Regions from separate parts of the Streptomyces sp. NPDC006739 genome, predicted to be linked through region 2. Evidence: riboswitches for the same ligand, from Rfam matches in the RefSeq annotation. Region 2 holds a riboswitch; each other region holds the start of a gene.

Region 1 (5,347 bases), on a different contig from region 2:
AACTCCCCGACCTCGGCGTCCCGTTGCCCCTTCGGCACCCCGCGCACCCGCGGCCCGAAGGCCACGTTGGCGCCCACGTCCCGCTGCGGGAAGAGCTGATGGTCCTGGAACATCAGCCCGACCCCGCGCCGGTGCGCGGGGACACCCCCCTGGTCGCACCCGTCGAGCAACACCCGCCCGCCGTCGAGGGGTTGCAGACCCGCCACCGCGCGCAGCAGCGTCGACTTGCCGCTGCCGCTGGGCCCGAGCACGCACACCACCTCGTGCTCGGCGACCTCCAGGTCCACGGCGTCCAGCACCGCACGCCCACCGAACCGTACGGTCGCCCGCTCCAGGCCCAGCAGCATCAGAACTCCCCCGTCCGGTCGGTGCGCAGCCGCTCCAGCACCAGCAGGGCCACCGCGCACACCACCATCAGAATCGTCGAAAGGGCCATCGCCTGGCCGTAGTTGAGGTCGCCTGGCCGGGCCAGCAGACGGGCCACCGCCACCGGCAGCGTCGGGTTGTCGGGCCGCGCGATGAACACGGTCGCCCCGAACTCCCCGAGCGAGACGGCGAACGCGAACCCGGCCGCGATCAGCAGCGCCCGCCGCACCATCGGCAGGTCCACCTCCCGCCACACCCGCCACGGCGACGCCCCGAGCACGGCCGCCGCCTCCCGGAGCCGTCCGTCGACGGCCCGCAGCACGGGCAGCATGGTCCGTACGACGAAGGGGGCGCCGACCAGCGCCTGGGCGAGCGGCACCAGGATCCAGGACTGGCGCAGGTCGAGCGGCGGCTTGTCGAGGGCGATCAGGAACCCGAAGCCGACGGTCACCGCGGACACGCCCAGCGGCAGCATCAGCAGCGCGTCGAAGCCCCGCACCAGCCGTCCCGCGTCCCGGCGGGCCAGCGCGGCGGCGGCGAGCCCCCCGACGAGCACCGCGATGGCGGTGGCGGCCACCGCGTACTGCAGCGAGGTCCACACGGCGGTGACGGGTGCCACCAGGAAGGTGCCGCCGTCGGCGTTCGTCAGCGCCCGGTAGTAGCGGAGGCCGGGTGCGTCGAGGGAGCGGCCCACCAGCACGGCGAGCGGCAGGACGAGGAGGAGGGCGACGGTGGCGAGGACGCCGGCGAGCAGCGCCCACTGTCCGGCCCCGCGCGGCCGGCGCGCGGTCACCGAGGCGTCCACCAGGCGCAGCGCGGACTCCCGCCGCCGTACCGTCCAGGCGTGGACGACGAGGACGGCGCCGACCGCGACGAACTGCACGAGGGTGAGGACGGCGGCCGTGGACAGGTCGAAGATCTCCGAGGTCTGCCGGTAGATCTCCACTTCGAGGGTGGAGAAGGTGGGGCCGCCCAGGATCTGCACCACCCCGAAGGAGGTGAAGGTGAACAGGAACACCATCAGCGCTGCGGCGGCCACGGCGGGCGCCAGCGCCGGCAGGGTCACCCGGCGCCAGGCCCCGAGGGGCGAGGCGCCGAGCATCCGGGCGGCGTCCTCCTGACGCGGATCCAGCTGCGCCCACAGCCCGCCCACCGTCCGTACGACGACCGCGTAGTTGAAGAAGACGTGCGCCAGCAGGATCGCCCACACGGTGGTGTCCAGCCGCACCCCCCACAGTTCGTCGAGGAGTCCGCCGCGCCCGACGAGGGCGAGGAAGGCCGTACCGACGACGACCGTCGGCAGCACGAACGGCACCGTGACGACGGCCCGCAGCACCTGCCGGCCCGGGAAGTCGAGACGGGCGAAGACGTAGGCGGCGGGCAGCGCGAGGAGCAGGGTGAGGGCGGTGGAGGCGAGCGCCTGCCAGGTGGTGAACCACAGCACGTGCCGGATGTCGGACTGCCCGAGCACGTCGGCGACCCGTCCGAGCCGCCACACGCCGTCGGTCCTCAGCCCGCGGGCGACGATCGCGGCGACCGGCCAGGCGAAGAAGACGGCGAAGAACGCGAAGGGTCCGGCCATCAGGGCGAGCCGCGCCGCCCTCCCCGCCGTCCGCCCGCGAGGGGCCGTCACTTGAGTACGAGCGAGGTCCACGACTTGACCCACTGGTCACGGCCGGCGGCGATCCGGTCGGGGGCCATGGTCTCGGGATCCTTGGCCTGCGGGCCGTACTTCACGAACTCCGCGGGCACCTCGGCGTCCTTCCGCACCGGGTAGACGTACATGTTCAGCGGCATGTCGTCCTGGAACTCCCTGGTCAGCAGGAAGTCGATGAACGCCTTGCCGCCCTTGGTGTTGTGCGCGCCGGCGAGCAGCCCGGCGTACTCGGTCTGCCGGAAGCAGGTGCCGTACGACACCCCGGTGGGCGCGGTCGTCGGCTTCGGGTCGGCGTAGATCACCTCGGCGGGCGGCGAGGAGGCGTACGACACGACGAGCGGCCGGTCGCCCTTGGCCTTGCGGCCGCCGGCCGAGCCGGAGAACTCCTGGTCGTAGGCCTGCTCCCAGCCGTCGACGACCTTGACGCCGTTGGCCTTCAGCTTCTTCCAGTAGTCCTGCCAGCCCCCGTCGCCGTACCGGGCGGCGCTGCCGAGCAGGAAGCCGAGGCCGGGCGAGGAGGTGGCGGCGTTCTCGGTGACGAGGAGGTTCTTGTACTGCGGCTTGACCAGGTCGTCGAAGGACTGCGGCGGGGTCAGCCGGTGCTTGTCGAAGTAGGCCTTGTCGTAGTTGACGCAGATGTCGCCGGTGTCGATGGGGGTGACCCGGTGCCTGGCCTGGTCGACGCGGTACTGCGGCAGGACCTGGTCGGCGTCCTTGGCCCGGTAGGACTGGAAGAGGCCGTTGTCGAGGGCGCGGGAGAGCAGGGTGTTGTCGACGCCGAAGAAGACGTCGCCCTGCGGGTCGTCCTTGGTCAGGATCGCCTTGTTGACGGCCTGTCCGGCGTCTCCGTCCTTCAGGACCCTGACCTGGTAGCCGGACCGCTTCTCGAAGTCCTTGAGCACGTTCTTGGAGACGGCCCACGAGTCGTGGCTGACCAGGGTGACGGTCTTGGAGTCGGCCGCCCCCTTGCCGCCGGCCGACCCGCACGCGGACAGCGCGACGAGACCGAGGCCGACGGCCGCGACCACGAACTTGTTGTTGCTCACTGAGATTCCTCCTGGCAGACCAGGAAGAGACGCGGCCCTGTCCGGGACCGTCGGAGGGATCCGCCGGCTCCCGGGCAGGGCGCAACAGCTTGAGTGATGACCGAACTTCCTACCCAGAATGACCTGGGCAAGGTTCAGAGGGTCTGCGGCCCGGTTGCCGCACTCTCAGCGCTGTGGCGCTCCCCTGTCGGAATATGAAGATGTACGTACCGGCTCAGATTACCGCTCGGTGGCCGCGAGCTGACCGCAGGCCCCGTCGATCTCCTGCCCCCGGGTGTCCCGGACCGTCACCGGCACACCGTGGGCCCCGATCGCCTCGACGAAGGCCTTCTCGTCCTCGGGCCGGGAGGCGGTCCACTTGGACCCCGGCGTCGGGTTGAGCGGAATCAGGTTCACGTGCACGGGCTTGCCCCTGAGCAGCCGCCCCAGCCGGTCACCGCGCCAGGCCTGGTCGTTGATGTCCCGGATCAGCGCGTACTCGATGGACAGCCGGCGCCCGCTCTTCTCGACGTACTCGAATCCGGCGTCGAGCACCTCGCGCACCTTCCACCGCGTGTTCACGGGGACGAGGGTGTCGCGCAGTTCGTCGTCGGGAGCGTGCAGGGAGATGGCGAGCCGGCACTTGAAGCCCTCGTCGGCGAACCGGTGGATGGCCGGCACGAGGCCGACCGTCGACACCGTGATCCCGCGCTGCGAGAGCCCGAGCCCGTCCGGCGCGGGGTCGGTCAGCGCGCGGACGGCACCGACGACCCGCTTGTAGTTGGCCAGCGGCTCGCCCATCCCCATGAAGACGATGTTGGAGAGCCGGGCGGGCCCGCCGGGCACCTCCCCGTCCCTGAGCGCCCGCATGCCGTCCACGATCTGGTGGACGATCTCGGCGGTGGACAGATTCCGGTCGAGCCCCGCCTGCCCGGTCGCGCAGAACGGGCAGTTCATCCCGCACCCCGCCTGCGAGCTGATGCACATCGTCACCCGGTCCGGGTAGCGCATCAGCACCGACTCCACGAGCGTCCCGTCGAACAGCCGCCACAGCGTCTTGCGGGTGGTGCCCTGGTCGGTCGACAGATGCCGTACGACGGTCATCAGCTCGGGAAACAGCGCCTCGCGGAGCTTGTCCCGCGACCCGGCGGGGATGTCGGTCCACTGCTCCGGGTCGTGCGCGTACCGCGCGAAGTAGTGCTGCGAGAGCTGCTTGGCGCGAAACGGCTTCTCCCCGGCCTCCGCCACGGCGTCCTTGCGCTCCGCGGGCGTGAGATCGGCGAGATGCCGCGGCGGCTTCTTGGCTCCGCGGGGGGCGACGAAAGTGAGTTCTCCGGGCTTAGGCATAGCCGTACCAGTGTCGCAGATCCACTCCGCGGCCCGGTCCTCGCGTGCGAGGGCCCCCGTCCTGCCCGGGACGGGGGCCGTGTGCCGTGCCCGGGAGGGTCAGGCCGAGCCGACGAACACCACCATCAGCAGCCACACCACCGGAGCCGTCGGCAGCAGTGAGTCCAGGCGGTCCATGATGCCGCCGTGGCCGGGGAGCAGGGTGCCCATGTCCTTGATGCCCAGGTCACGCTTGATCATGGACTCGCCGAGGTCGCCCAGCGTGGCGCTGACCGCGACCGCGAGGCCCAGCAGCAGGCCCTGCCACCAGGCGCCGCCGTCGATCAGGAACTGCATGCACAGCGCGCCCGCCACCATGGCGAACAGCACCGCGCCGAGCAGGCCCTCACGGGTCTTGCCGGGGCTGATGCGGGGGGCGAGCTTGTGACTGCCGAAGCGCCAGCCGACGGCGTACGCGCCGGTGTCGCTGACCACCGTGAGCAGCAGGAAGGTCAGGACGCGCCACGGGCCGTCGTCGGCCGTCAGCATCATCGCGACGAACGTCGCCAGGAAGGGCACGTAGAAGGCCGCGAAGACGCCCGCCGTGACATCCCTGAGGTAGCCCTCGGGCGGCTCGGTCATGCGCCAGACCAGCACCGCCAGCGCCGTGAGCGCCATGGCGACCCACGCGCCCTCGGCACCCCGGACATACCCCGCGACGACCATCGCGGCCCCGCCGACCGCCAGCGGGACGAGGGGCGCCTTGATGCTCTTGCGTTCCTGCAGCCGGCTGGTCAGCTCCCACAGGCCCACGACCACGGCCACCGCGACGACGCCGACGAACACGGCCTTGACGATGAACAGGGACGCGACGATCACCACACCGAGCCCGACCCCGACCCCTATGGCCGCGCTCAGGTCCCGGCCCGCGCTCTTCTTCTGCGGGGCGGGCGCCGGCTGGGAGGCGTCGGGC
Region 2 (5,347 bases):
CTGGTCCAGCAACTGCCGCTGGACAGCTGAGGCTTCCCCGGACAGAGTCGTCCCCGCGAAGGTCCGCGCAGGTCGGCACGCAATTTCCGGCAACCCCCTGTCACCGCGTGCCGTCACGGCTCTACCATCGGCTTATCCGTAGCAGGCTCCCCTCCGTTTCTGCCCGACGGCTCGCCGGCGTGCGAGCCCTAGCCCTACGGAGCATCGGGGGATGCACATGAACAGCGTTCCGCAGCACCTGCTGAGCGAGGACCGCCAGGAATACGAGCGGATCCTCGGTGAGGCGCTGCGCTCCGCACCACACCGTCCGGAACTGGCCGGTGTCGGACAGCGGCTCAATTCAGAACAGCTGCGCACCATGGCGCTCAACGCCACCGCACTCATCACGGCGGCCGCGGCGACCGAGTACCAGCACTATGTGAAGGTCCGCGAGGAACTGCGCCGCCCGGCGTCGTCCACCCTGCCGACCGCCGACGAGTCCGGCTCCACGGAACCGGGCACGGGCGCGATGGGGCTCGCCACCACCCTGAGCGAGGCAGCCGAGACCAGCGGCGCGGGCGTCGTCGCCGTACTCGCCGTCCTCGCCCCCGTCCTCGCGGGAACCGCCGCGGCGATCTTCCTGCTCGTCGGCTACATCCTGAAGATGCTCGACCCCGAGCCGGCGTTCGCCCAGACCATGCTGACCGCCGGCTGGGTGTTCGGTGCCGTGACCGCCGCCGCGATCCTGGTCGCCGCCGTCGGTCTGCTGCTCACCGCCCTGCACAACCACCCCTCGCTGGAGACCGGACCCTACGGCGAGGAGGGCGGCGATGTGGCCAGGGCCAGGGACGCCTGGCGGGAGGCCCTGCTGGAGCGCGGCATCCTGCCGTTCCTGCGGGAGGCGCTCGCCGACCCCGGCACGACGACACTGCACCACCACCCGGCCTCGCCGGCCCCGACCAGCCGTATGCCGCGCCTCGGCTACGACCGCCCCGGCTTCAGCAGCCCGGACGAGGGCTCCGGGACCGGCTCGCGCCCCAGCTTCACCAGCCCGGACTACACCAGCCCGGAGTTCGGAGGGCCGGAACACCAGCCGGAGTGACGGCGCGCGCCCCACCCACGGGCGCGTGCCCCTCCTCGGGGGCTCCGGCGCCCCGTCCGGCCCAGGCACACAGGCCCAGGCCGGACGCCCGACAGGGCCTGTGCGGCCGCCAGGTGCGACGGAGTCAGTCCGCGAGAGGCAGGTAGACCCGGTTGCCCGCGGCGGCGAACTCCTTCGACTTCTGAGCCATGCCCTCCTCGATCTCGGCCCGGTTTCCGCCGTGTTCGCGGCGGATGTCCTGGGAGATCTTCATCGAACAGAACTTCGGCCCGCACATGGAGCAGAAGTGCGCCGTCTTGGCGGGCTCGGCCGGCAGGGTCTCGTCATGGAACTCCCGTGCCGTGTCGGGGTCGAGGGCGAGGTTGAACTGGTCCTCCCACCGGAACTCGAAGCGGGCGTCCGACAGCGCGTCGTCCCACTGCTGCGCACCCGGATGTCCCTTGGCGAGGTCCGCCGCGTGGGCCGCGATCTTGTAGGTGATCACGCCGGTCTTGACGTCGTCCCGGTTGGGCAGGCCAAGGTGCTCCTTGGGCGTCACGTAGCAGAGCATGGCCGTGCCCCACCAGGCGATCATCGCGGCGCCGATGCCGGAGGTGATGTGGTCGTACGCGGGCGCGACGTCGGTGGTCAGCGGGCCGAGCGTATAGAACGGAGCTTCATCGCAGATCTCCTGCTGAAGGTCGATGTTCTCCTTGATCTTGTGCATCGGGACGTGGCCCGGGCCCTCGATCATGGTCTGTACGTTGAAACGCTTGGCGATCGTGTTGAGTTCCCCGAGGGTGCGCAACTCCGCGAACTGTGCCTCGTCGTTGGCGTCCGCGATCGAGCCCGGCCGAAGGCCGTCACCGAGCGAGTACGTCACGTCGTACGTGGCGAGAATTTCGCACAGTTCCTCGAAATTCTCGTACAGGAACGACTCCTTGTGGTGCGCCAGGCACCAGGCCGCCATGATCGAGCCGCCACGCGAGACGATGCCGGTCTTGCGGTTGGCGGTGAGCGGGACGTACGGCAGCCGGACGCCCGCGTGAACGGTCATGTAGTCCACGCCCTGTTCGGCCTGCTCGATGACCGTGTCCTTGTAGATCTCCCAGGTCAGTTCCTCGGCCTTGCCGTCGACCTTTTCCAGTGCCTGGTAGAGCGGCACCGTGCCGATGGGGACGGGGGAGTTGCGCAGCACCCACTCCCGGGTGGTGTGGATGTTCCGGCCGGTGGAGAGGTCCATGACCGTGTCGGCGCCCCAGCGGGTCGCCCAGGTCATCTTCTCGACCTCCTCCTCGATGGAGGACGTGACCGCTGAATTGCCGATGTTCGCGTTGACCTTCACCAGGAATCGCTTGCCGATGATCATCGGCTCGATCTCCGGGTGGTTGACATTGGCCGGCAGCACCGCGCGGCCGGCCGCGATCTCCTCGCGGACGACCTCCGGGGAAACGTTCTCCCGGATGGCCACGAACTCCATCTCGGGCGTGACCTCGCCCCCGCGGGCGTACGCGAGCTGGGTGACCGCTGTTCCGGGCCGGCCCCGGCGCGGCTGACGGGGCCGTCCGGGGAAGACCGCGTCGAGGTTGCGCAGGCCCCCGCGCGGTGAGGTGTGCTTGACCCCGTCGTCCTCGGGACGGACGGGACGGCCAGCGTACTCCTCGGTATCACCGCGGGCGATGATCCAGTTCTCCCGCAACGGCGACAGGCCCCTGCGGACGTCGGTGTCGACGAGCGGATCGGTGTACGGGCCGGATGTGTCGTACAACGTGACCGACTGCCCGTTGGTGAGGTGCACCTGGCGGACCGGCACGCGCAGATCGGGGCGTGAACCCTCGACATACCCCTTGTGCCAGCCGATGGACTTCCCGGCCTCCTCGCTGGTCGCGTTCTGCGTGGAGGCAGGCGTGCGTACGTCCTTGTTGGTCATGAGACCTACTCCCTACGCCGGCATTACCCGGTAACAGGTTCGGCGGTCGACGCAGCGGCTTCCGTCAGGCGGCGTTTCATGTGAAACATCACTTCGTTCCACGTGAAACATCGCGAATACGGAGGTCAGCGCCCTCTCAGCCCGGTGCTCCGAGCTCCCGCGTGTGCAAAGGTGCCTCCACGCTAGCGTCAATTCGGGCGCGGTGAACAGGGGGCCCCCGCCGTTGTTGCGATGATCTGGCGGTGACCACCACACAGCAGTACCCGTATCCGCCGCCCGAGCCGCCGCGCGGGGACGGCCCGGGAGAGGGCGGCGGACACGGCCATGAGCAGCATCAGAGCCACGGTCGGGGACACGACCATGACCATGGACCAGGCGAGAAGCACGGCCATCGGCAGGGTGGGGGCCACGGCCACTCGCACAGTCACAGTCATGGACCGTCCGCGCCGGTCTCCAAGCACCTGCGCAAGGTCATCGCCGCCATCCTGATCCCGTTCACCGCGGCCGTCGTGGTCGGTCTCGTAGTGCTCTGGCCAGGTGGGGCACCACCGCACGAGCGCACCGGAGTCGGTTTCGACCGGCAGACACAGCAGGCCACGGTCAGCAAGGTGATCGAGGTGAGCTGCAAGTCGGTGAACGCCTCCGGGGACAGCCCGGCCGGGGACACCTCCACCGCCGAGGGCAGCTCGGCGCGACAGGAGGCGAAGGGCACCTGCAAAAAGGCGACTGTCCGGGTCGACACCGGGAAGGACCAGGGCCGTACGTTCACCGAGATCGTTCAGCCGGACCAGTCACGGCAGTTGCACCAGGGCGAGAAGGTCGTGGTCGCCTACGAGCCCTCGGCGCCGAAGGATCTGCAGTACTCGGTCGCCGATGTGAACCGGAAGTTCCCCATGGCACTGCTCGCCGGGATCTTCGCGATCGCCGTCGTGGTGGTGGGCCGGTTGCGGGGTGTCATGGCGCTGGTCGCGCTGGCCGTGAGCTTCCTGGTGCTGACTCTCTTCATCCTGCCCGCGATCCTGCAGGGTTCGAATCCGCTGCTGGTGGCGGTGGTCGGGGCGAGTGCCATCATGCTGATCGCCCTCTACATGTGCCACGGTCTGTCGGCCCGTACGTCCGTGGCGGTGCTCGGCACGCTCGTCTCGCTGTCGTTGATCGGTCTTCTGGGTTCGGAGTTCATCGACTGGGCCGCGCTCACCGGCAACACGGACGACAACACGGGCCTGATTCACGGCCTGTATCCCTCGATCGACATGAGCGGTCTGCTGCTGGCCGGCGTCATCATCGGTTCGCTGGGTGTGCTGGACGATGTGACGGTGACGCAGACGTCGGCGGTCTGGGAGCTTCACGAGGCCAATCCGTCGATGGGCTGGCGCGATCTGTACCGGGCGGGTATCCGCATCGGCCGTGACCACATCGCGTCCGTGGTCAACACGCTCGTGCTCGCCTACGCGGGTGCCGCGCTGCCGCTGCTGCTGCTGTTCTCCATCGCGCAGAGCAGCGTGACGACGGTGGCCAACAGCGAGCTGGTGGCCGAGGAGATCGTGCGTACTCTGGTCGGTTCGATCGGGCTGGTCGCCTCGGTGCCGGTCACCACCCTTCTCGCCGCTCTGGTGGTGGCGGCCGACCGGCCCGGCACGCCGGCCATGGCCGGCGCACAGCCCGCTCCGGCACGGGGCGGCCGGGGACGGCGCCGGAAGCGGTGAGGTACGGCAGGGCGGGGGCGGTTCGAGGAGAAGCGTTCCTGCGTTCTCTCACGGGGCACGGCGGAGCGTCCGTGCCCCGTGCCGTACGACCTCAGCCGGCGCTCTGTTCCTCGGCCAGGATGCGGTCCAGGGCCTCGTCGAGATGCGCGTCGAAGTCGGCCAACGTCCCCTCCTGCCCGAGCGGGACCAGCTTGTCCGTACGGTCGAGAAAGGCCACCAGCGGCGGTGCCGAGGAGCGGAACAGCGCCTGGTCGCCGCCGACCTGAAGCCGGATCAACACCTCACCCAGCACCTCGGTCCCGGTCGGGGCGATGTGCACATCGCCCTCGCCGCACGGGCGGCCCACTCCGTCGATCAGCAACTCCCGTCCGAAGGCCCAGGTCACCGGGGCATCGCCGGGAAGATGGAAGGTCAACCGCACGGCATAGGGATCGCACGTCTCGTAGCGCAGCTCCACCGGGATGCGGAAGGAGAGCTCCTCCGACACGAGAAAGCTCATCATGACCTCTGCCTGTACGGACTCGCGCATCGACTACCTCGTCATATGACACCGACTGGCCGGGATTGAACCCTTTGACAATGGTGAAATCTTGCTGAACGTACACAACAGATCACAAGGAGTGAGTTTTCAGATAGTGATAGAGAGCGTGA
Region 3 (5,347 bases), on a different contig from region 2:
GGACGTCGTCGAGGTTGCCGAGGTCGATGCCGCCGATGGCGAACCAGGGGCGGTCGGTGCCGAGGGCGGCGGTGTACCGGACCAGGTCGAGTCCGGGGGCGTACCGGCCGGGCTTGGTGGGGGTGGGCCAGCAGGGGCCGGTGCAGAAGTAGTCCACGCCCGGCTGGACGGCCGCGGCCGCCGCCTCGGACTCGGCGTGCGTGGACCGGCCGACGAGCACGTCCTCGCCGAGGATCGCGCGGGCCGCGGGGACCGGGAGGTCGCCCTGGCCGAGGTGGAGTACGTCGGCTCCGGCTGCGTGGGCGACGTCGGCGCGGTCGTTGACGGCGAGCAGCTTGCCGTGCCGGGCGCAGGCGTCGGCGAAGACCGCGAGGTGCTCCAGTTCCTCGGCCGCCTCCATGCCCTTGTCCCGCAACTGCACGATGTCGACCCCGCCGGCCAGCACCGCGTCCAGGAACCCGGCGAGGTCCCCCTGGCGCGTACGGGCGTCCGTGCAGAGGTAGAGACGGGCATCGGCCAACTGGGCGCGCGCGGTGTCGGGCATATGGGTGTCCCCCTGGTGACGGTCGGTGCGTGGCGGAGCGTAGTCGATAGACGTGGGCGACCTCCCGGCCGGGCTGCCGTGATGACCTGAGGGCGGGGGCCGGCCCGAGCGGCGGGGGCTGGCCTCTCGGCCGGGGGATTGGCGTGACGGCGAGGGTAAGCCGGGCGGCCGGGCTCTGCCTTGGGGCCGGTCATTGGCCTGGCGGCCGGTCTGCCGCCCGGCGGGCGGTGCCTCGGGCGGGCGGGCGCCTTCCCGGGCGGCGGGCGGCGGGCGGGCGCCTTCCCGGTCGGCGGCGGCGGGCGGCGGGCGGCGGGCGGCGGGCGGCGGGCGGCGGCCCAGCGTGCGGTGCCTCCGGCAGGCGGGTGCCTTCCCGGTCGGCGGGCGGCGCCTCGGGCGGGCGGGCGCCTTCCCGGTCGGCGGGCGGCGGGCGGCGGCGGCGACCCAGCGTGCGGTGCCTCCGACAGGCGGCCGCCTTCCCGGTCGGCGGGCGGCGACGGCGACGGCGACCCAGCGTGCGGTGCCTCCGGCAGGCGGGCGCCTTCCTGGTCGGGGGCGGCGGCCCGGCGGACGGTGCCTCCGACAGGCGGCTGCCTTCCCGGTCGGCGGGCCGCGGCCGGCGGCGGCCCAGCGTGCGGTGCCTCCGGGGGCGGGCGCCTTCCCGGTCGGCGGCGGCCCAGCGTGCGGTGCCTCCGGCAGGCGGGTGCCTTCCCGGTCGGCGGGCGGCGGCCCAGCGTGCGGTGCCTCCGGGGGGCGGGCGTCTTCCCGGTCGGCGGGTGGTTCTTCCCGAGCGCGTTTCATCGCCCGTCCGGCTGGCGGGCAGGGTGGCCTGGCCGGCGGAGCGGTCAGCGCGCGGGTTGCCGGGTCCACCAGCGGTCCGGCCTCTCGCAAGGGCGGGCTGCCGGGACAGTGGGCCGTGCTTCCGGGGAGCGGCCGGGAGGGCTACCCGTGAGCGAGTTGGCCCCGGTCGGCGGGCCGGACTGTCGGGGCAGGTCGGGCTGGGCAGACCCCGGTGACCCGGCCCGCCGGGCATGGCGAGTGGAGGTCTTGCCGGTCGGCCTCCCCTTTCCGCCGGCGGCGGACGGGCAGCCGCGGTCCGGGCACGGGGGTGGAGGCCGGCGCCTCGGGGGGTGGGCCGGGGCGCCGGTCGTCGGCCGTGGGTCAGACGGCGAGCGCCTGGGCGCGGCGCTTCACCTCCGTGCCGCGGTTCTCACTCAGGGCCTGCGCCGGGGTGCCGGGCAGGGTCGGGTCGGGGGTGAAGAGCCACTCCAGCATCTCCTCGTCCGTGAAGCCGTCGTCCCTCAGGAGCGTCAGGGTCCCGGACAGCCCCTTGACGACCTTGTCCCCGTCGATGAAGGCGGCGGGGACGTGCAGGGCCCGGTTCTCACCACGGCGTACGGCGATCAGCTGGCCGTCCTTGACCAGCTGCCGCACACGTGTCACCTCGACGTCCATTTGTTCGGCGATGTCGGGGAGGGTGAGCCAGGCGGGGACGAGAGCATCGATCTTTGCGTCAATCTCGGTCACGGGACAAGCCTGCCATCTGCCACTGACAGTCGGAAGTCGGGCCGGTCCACATGGGAGGTCAGACGGCGGTCGCGTCCTTGAGCGGGCGGGCCGGATCCACCAGGGCCACCGCGTCCATGCGCCGCCCCGCCTCGATCAGCCGCCGCCCCTGGGCCAGGTCCCGTGGCCGTCCGACCGCGAGCAGGGCCACCAGGCGGTCCTGGCGCAGCCAGCACACCGTCCAGGCGGGTCCGGCCGGGTCCCCGCGCCACACGGCCCGGTCGGCCGAGGCGTGGTGCCCGGCGTACTGGACGAAGCGGCCGAACTGCTCGGACCAGAAGTACGGCACCGGGTCGTAGACCGAAGGGGTCTCGCCGATGATGTTCGCCGCGACCGTGCGCGGGCCCTGCAGGGCGTTGTCCCAGTGGTGGACGAGCAGCCGTTCGCCGTACCGGGCCGAGGGGAAGGAGGCGCAGTCGCCGACCGCGTACACGTCCGGGACCGAGGTGCGCAGGTGCTCGTCGGCCACCACCTCGCGGTGCGCGCCCAGCTCGACGCCGGAGCCGGCCAGCCACCCGGTGGCGGGCCGGGCGCCGATGCCGACCACCACGGCGCCCGCGGGCAGCCGCGAGCCGTCGTCCAGCACCACCGCGCCGGGCTCGACGCGCTCCACGCGCGCGTGCGTACGCAGGACGGCGCCGATGTCGGCGTACCAGGCGGCCATCGGCGCGGCCACCTCGGCGGGCAGCGCGCCCGCCAGCGGACGGTCGGCGGCCTCGACGACGGTCACCGCGCAGCCCGCCTCACGGGCCGCCGTCGCGAACTCGGCGCCGATCCAGCCCGCGCCGACCACCACGACGTCGTGCTGCCGGGCGAGCACGGGCCGCAGCCGTTCGGCGTCGTCCAGGGTGCGCAGCAGGTGCACGCCGGGCACACCCTCCGCGCCCGGCAGCCGGATCGGTTCCGCGCCGGTGGCCAGGACCAGGACGTCGTACGGGACGGGCCCGGACCCGGTGTCCAGCTGGTGGTCGCCGGGGCGCAGGCCGGTCACCTCGCGTCCGAGGGACAGCTCGATGCCGAGCGCCTCGAAGTCGACGTCGAAGGCGGAGCCCTCGGCCTTGCCGAGCAGCACCGCCTTGGACAGCGGCGGCCGGTCGTACGGCTGGTGCGGCTCGGCGCCGATCAGCGTCACGCTGCCGGTGAACCCCTGTTCGCGCAGCGCGACCGCGGTCTGCACCCCGGCCATGCCCGCACCGACGACGACCACGCGCCGCCCCTGTGACGTGCCCTCTTCCCGCGCTTCCCGCGTCTGCTCGCTCACCCGATCACCTTAGACAACTGACAAAACGTCAGTCAGCAAGTGCGTTCAGTGACCTGTTGCACAGCGGGCGCGCGGCCGCGCCCCGCCGGGCGGTGCCCTTACAGAGCCGTGGAACGGGGGGCTAGGGTGGCGACCGTACACGCACTCGCGGGAGCCCGGACGCACCGGGCTGAGAGGGAGGCTGGCGGCCTCCGACCGTACGAACCTGATCCGGGTCATGCCGGCGAAGGGAGGGGCTGGACGCCCATGTCGTCACGTACGTCAGACGTCCTCGTCATCGGGGGCGGGATCATCGGCCTGGTCACGGCCTGGCGCGCCGCGCAGCGCGGGTTCCGCACGGCCGTGGTGGACCCCGAGCCGGGCGGCGGGGCCGCGCGGGTGGCCGCCGGGATGCTGGCCGCGGTCACCGAACTGCACTACGGAGAGCAGACCCTGCTGGGGCTCAACCTGGCCTCGGCCCGCCGCTACCCGGACTTCGCGGCCGAGCTGACCGAGCTGACCGGCCAGGACCTCGGCTACCGCCGCTGCGGCACCCTCGCCGTCGCTCTGGACGCCGACGACCGCGCCCATCTGCGCGAGCTGCACGCCCTCCAGCGGCGCTCGGGCCTGGAGTCGGTGTGGCTGTCCGGGCGGGAGTGCCGGCGCCTGGAGCCGATGCTCGCGCCGGGCGTGCGCGGCGGCCTGCGGGTCGACGGCGACCACCAGATCGACCCACGACGGCTGGCCACCGCGCTGGTGGCCGCGTGCGAACGGGTGGGGGTGGTCTTCCACCACGCCTGGGCCGAGCGCCTGCACGTCGTACGGGACCGCGCGGCCGGCGTCCGCACGGCGGACGGCACCGAGCTGGGTGCGGGCCGGGTGGTGCTCGCGGGGGGCAGTCTGAGCGGGCGGCTGGCGGGCGTGCCGGAGCACGTCCTGCCGCCGGTGCGGCCGGTGAAGGGGCAGGTGCTGCGGCTGGCCGTGCCCCGGCGGCACGCGCCGTTCCTGAGCCGGACGGTGCGGGCGGTGGTGCGCGGCAGCCATGTCTACCTGGTGCCACGGGAGAACGGCGAGCTGGTGGTCGGGGCGACCAGCGAGGAGCTGGGCTGGGACACGACGGTGACGGCGGGGGGCGTGTACGAGCTGCTGCGGGACGCCCACGAGCTGGTGCCCGGCATCACCGAGCTGCCGCTGACCGAGACCCGGGCGGGGCTGCGGCCCGGCTCCCCGGACAACGCGCCGCTGCTCGGACCGACCGAGCTTGACGGGCTGCTGCTGGCCACCGGGCACTACCGCAACGGCGTACTGCTCACCCCGGTCACCGGTGACGTCCTCGCGCACGCGCTGAGCACCGGTGATCTGCCGGACGAGGCGCTGCCGTTCACCCCGAGGCGGTTCGCCGCCGCGCGCTCGGAGCAGCCGGCATGAACATCTCCGTCAACGGGGAGCCCCGGGAGTTCGCGCCCGGCACGGCTCTCGACACCGTCGTGCGTGCCCTGACCGCGGCGCCCTCCGGGGTGGCCGCCGCGCTCAACGAGACCGTCGTCCCGCGCGGGCAGTGGGCGGCGACCGCGCTGTCCGAGGGTGACCGCGTCGAAGTCCTCACCGCCGTCCAAGGAGGCTGACCATGGCCGACGATCCCTTCTTCCTCGGCGGTGCGTCCTTCGCGTCCCGCCTGATCATGGGCACCGGCGGCGCCCCGAGCCTGGACGTCCTGGAGCGGGCGCTGGTCGCCTCCGGCACGGAGCTGACCACCGTGGCGATGCGCCGCGTGGACCCTTCCGTGCACGGCTCGGTGCTCTCGGTGCTGGAGCGGCTGGGCATCGGGGTGCTGCCGAACACGGCGGGCTGTTTCACCGCCGGGGAGGCCGTGCTGACCGCCCGGCTGGCCCGGGAGGCGTTGGGCACCGACCTGATCAAGCTGGAGGTCATCGCCGACGAGCGGACGCTGCTGCCGGATCCGGTGGAGCTGCTGGACGCGGCGGAGACGCTGGTGGACG

What was found. Region 2 has a riboswitch for thiamine pyrophosphate ahead of thiC (phosphomethylpyrimidine synthase ThiC). Riboswitches for the same ligand answer to the same signal wherever they lie in the genome.
Region 1: linked by a shared signal. The riboswitch ahead of ACFYMM_RS22400 (thiamine ABC transporter substrate binding subunit) and the one ahead of thiC (phosphomethylpyrimidine synthase ThiC) in region 2 are both predicted to bind thiamine pyrophosphate.
Region 3: linked by a shared signal. The riboswitch ahead of thiO (glycine oxidase ThiO) and the one ahead of thiC (phosphomethylpyrimidine synthase ThiC) in region 2 are both predicted to bind thiamine pyrophosphate.

The regions. Positions count from the first base shown of each region.
Region 1 covers NZ_JBIAGM010000011.1:100,660-106,006, forward strand. The annotation lists gene ACFYMM_RS22390 (ABC transporter ATP-binding protein) at 1-347, opposite strand, end outside; gene ACFYMM_RS22395 (ABC transporter permease) at 347-1,948, opposite strand; gene ACFYMM_RS22400 (thiamine ABC transporter substrate binding subunit) at 1,996-3,069, opposite strand; TPP riboswitch at 3,158-3,265, opposite strand; gene rlmN (23S rRNA (adenine(2503)-C(2))-methyltransferase RlmN) at 3,289-4,395, opposite strand; gene ACFYMM_RS22410 (phosphatidate cytidylyltransferase) at 4,495-5,347, opposite strand, start outside.
Region 2 covers NZ_JBIAGM010000004.1:68,941-74,287, forward strand. The annotation lists gene ACFYMM_RS10100 (metallophosphoesterase) at 1-30, shown strand, start outside; gene ACFYMM_RS10105 (hypothetical protein) at 212-1,081, shown strand; gene thiC (phosphomethylpyrimidine synthase ThiC) at 1,206-2,990, opposite strand; TPP riboswitch at 2,983-3,161, opposite strand; gene ACFYMM_RS10115 (YibE/F family protein) at 3,233-4,696, shown strand; gene ACFYMM_RS10120 (SsgA family sporulation/cell division regulator) at 4,788-5,225, opposite strand; gene ACFYMM_RS10125 (IclR family transcriptional regulator) at 5,325-5,347, opposite strand, start outside.
Region 3 covers NZ_JBIAGM010000002.1:378,496-383,842, forward strand. The annotation lists gene thiE (thiamine phosphate synthase) at 1-544, opposite strand, end outside; gene ACFYMM_RS05120 (Rv2175c family DNA-binding protein) at 1,703-2,068, opposite strand; gene ACFYMM_RS05125 (NAD(P)/FAD-dependent oxidoreductase) at 2,127-3,368, opposite strand; TPP riboswitch at 3,506-3,617, shown strand; gene thiO (glycine oxidase ThiO) at 3,615-4,775, shown strand; gene thiS (sulfur carrier protein ThiS) at 4,772-4,972, shown strand; gene ACFYMM_RS05140 (thiazole synthase) at 4,975-5,347, shown strand, end outside.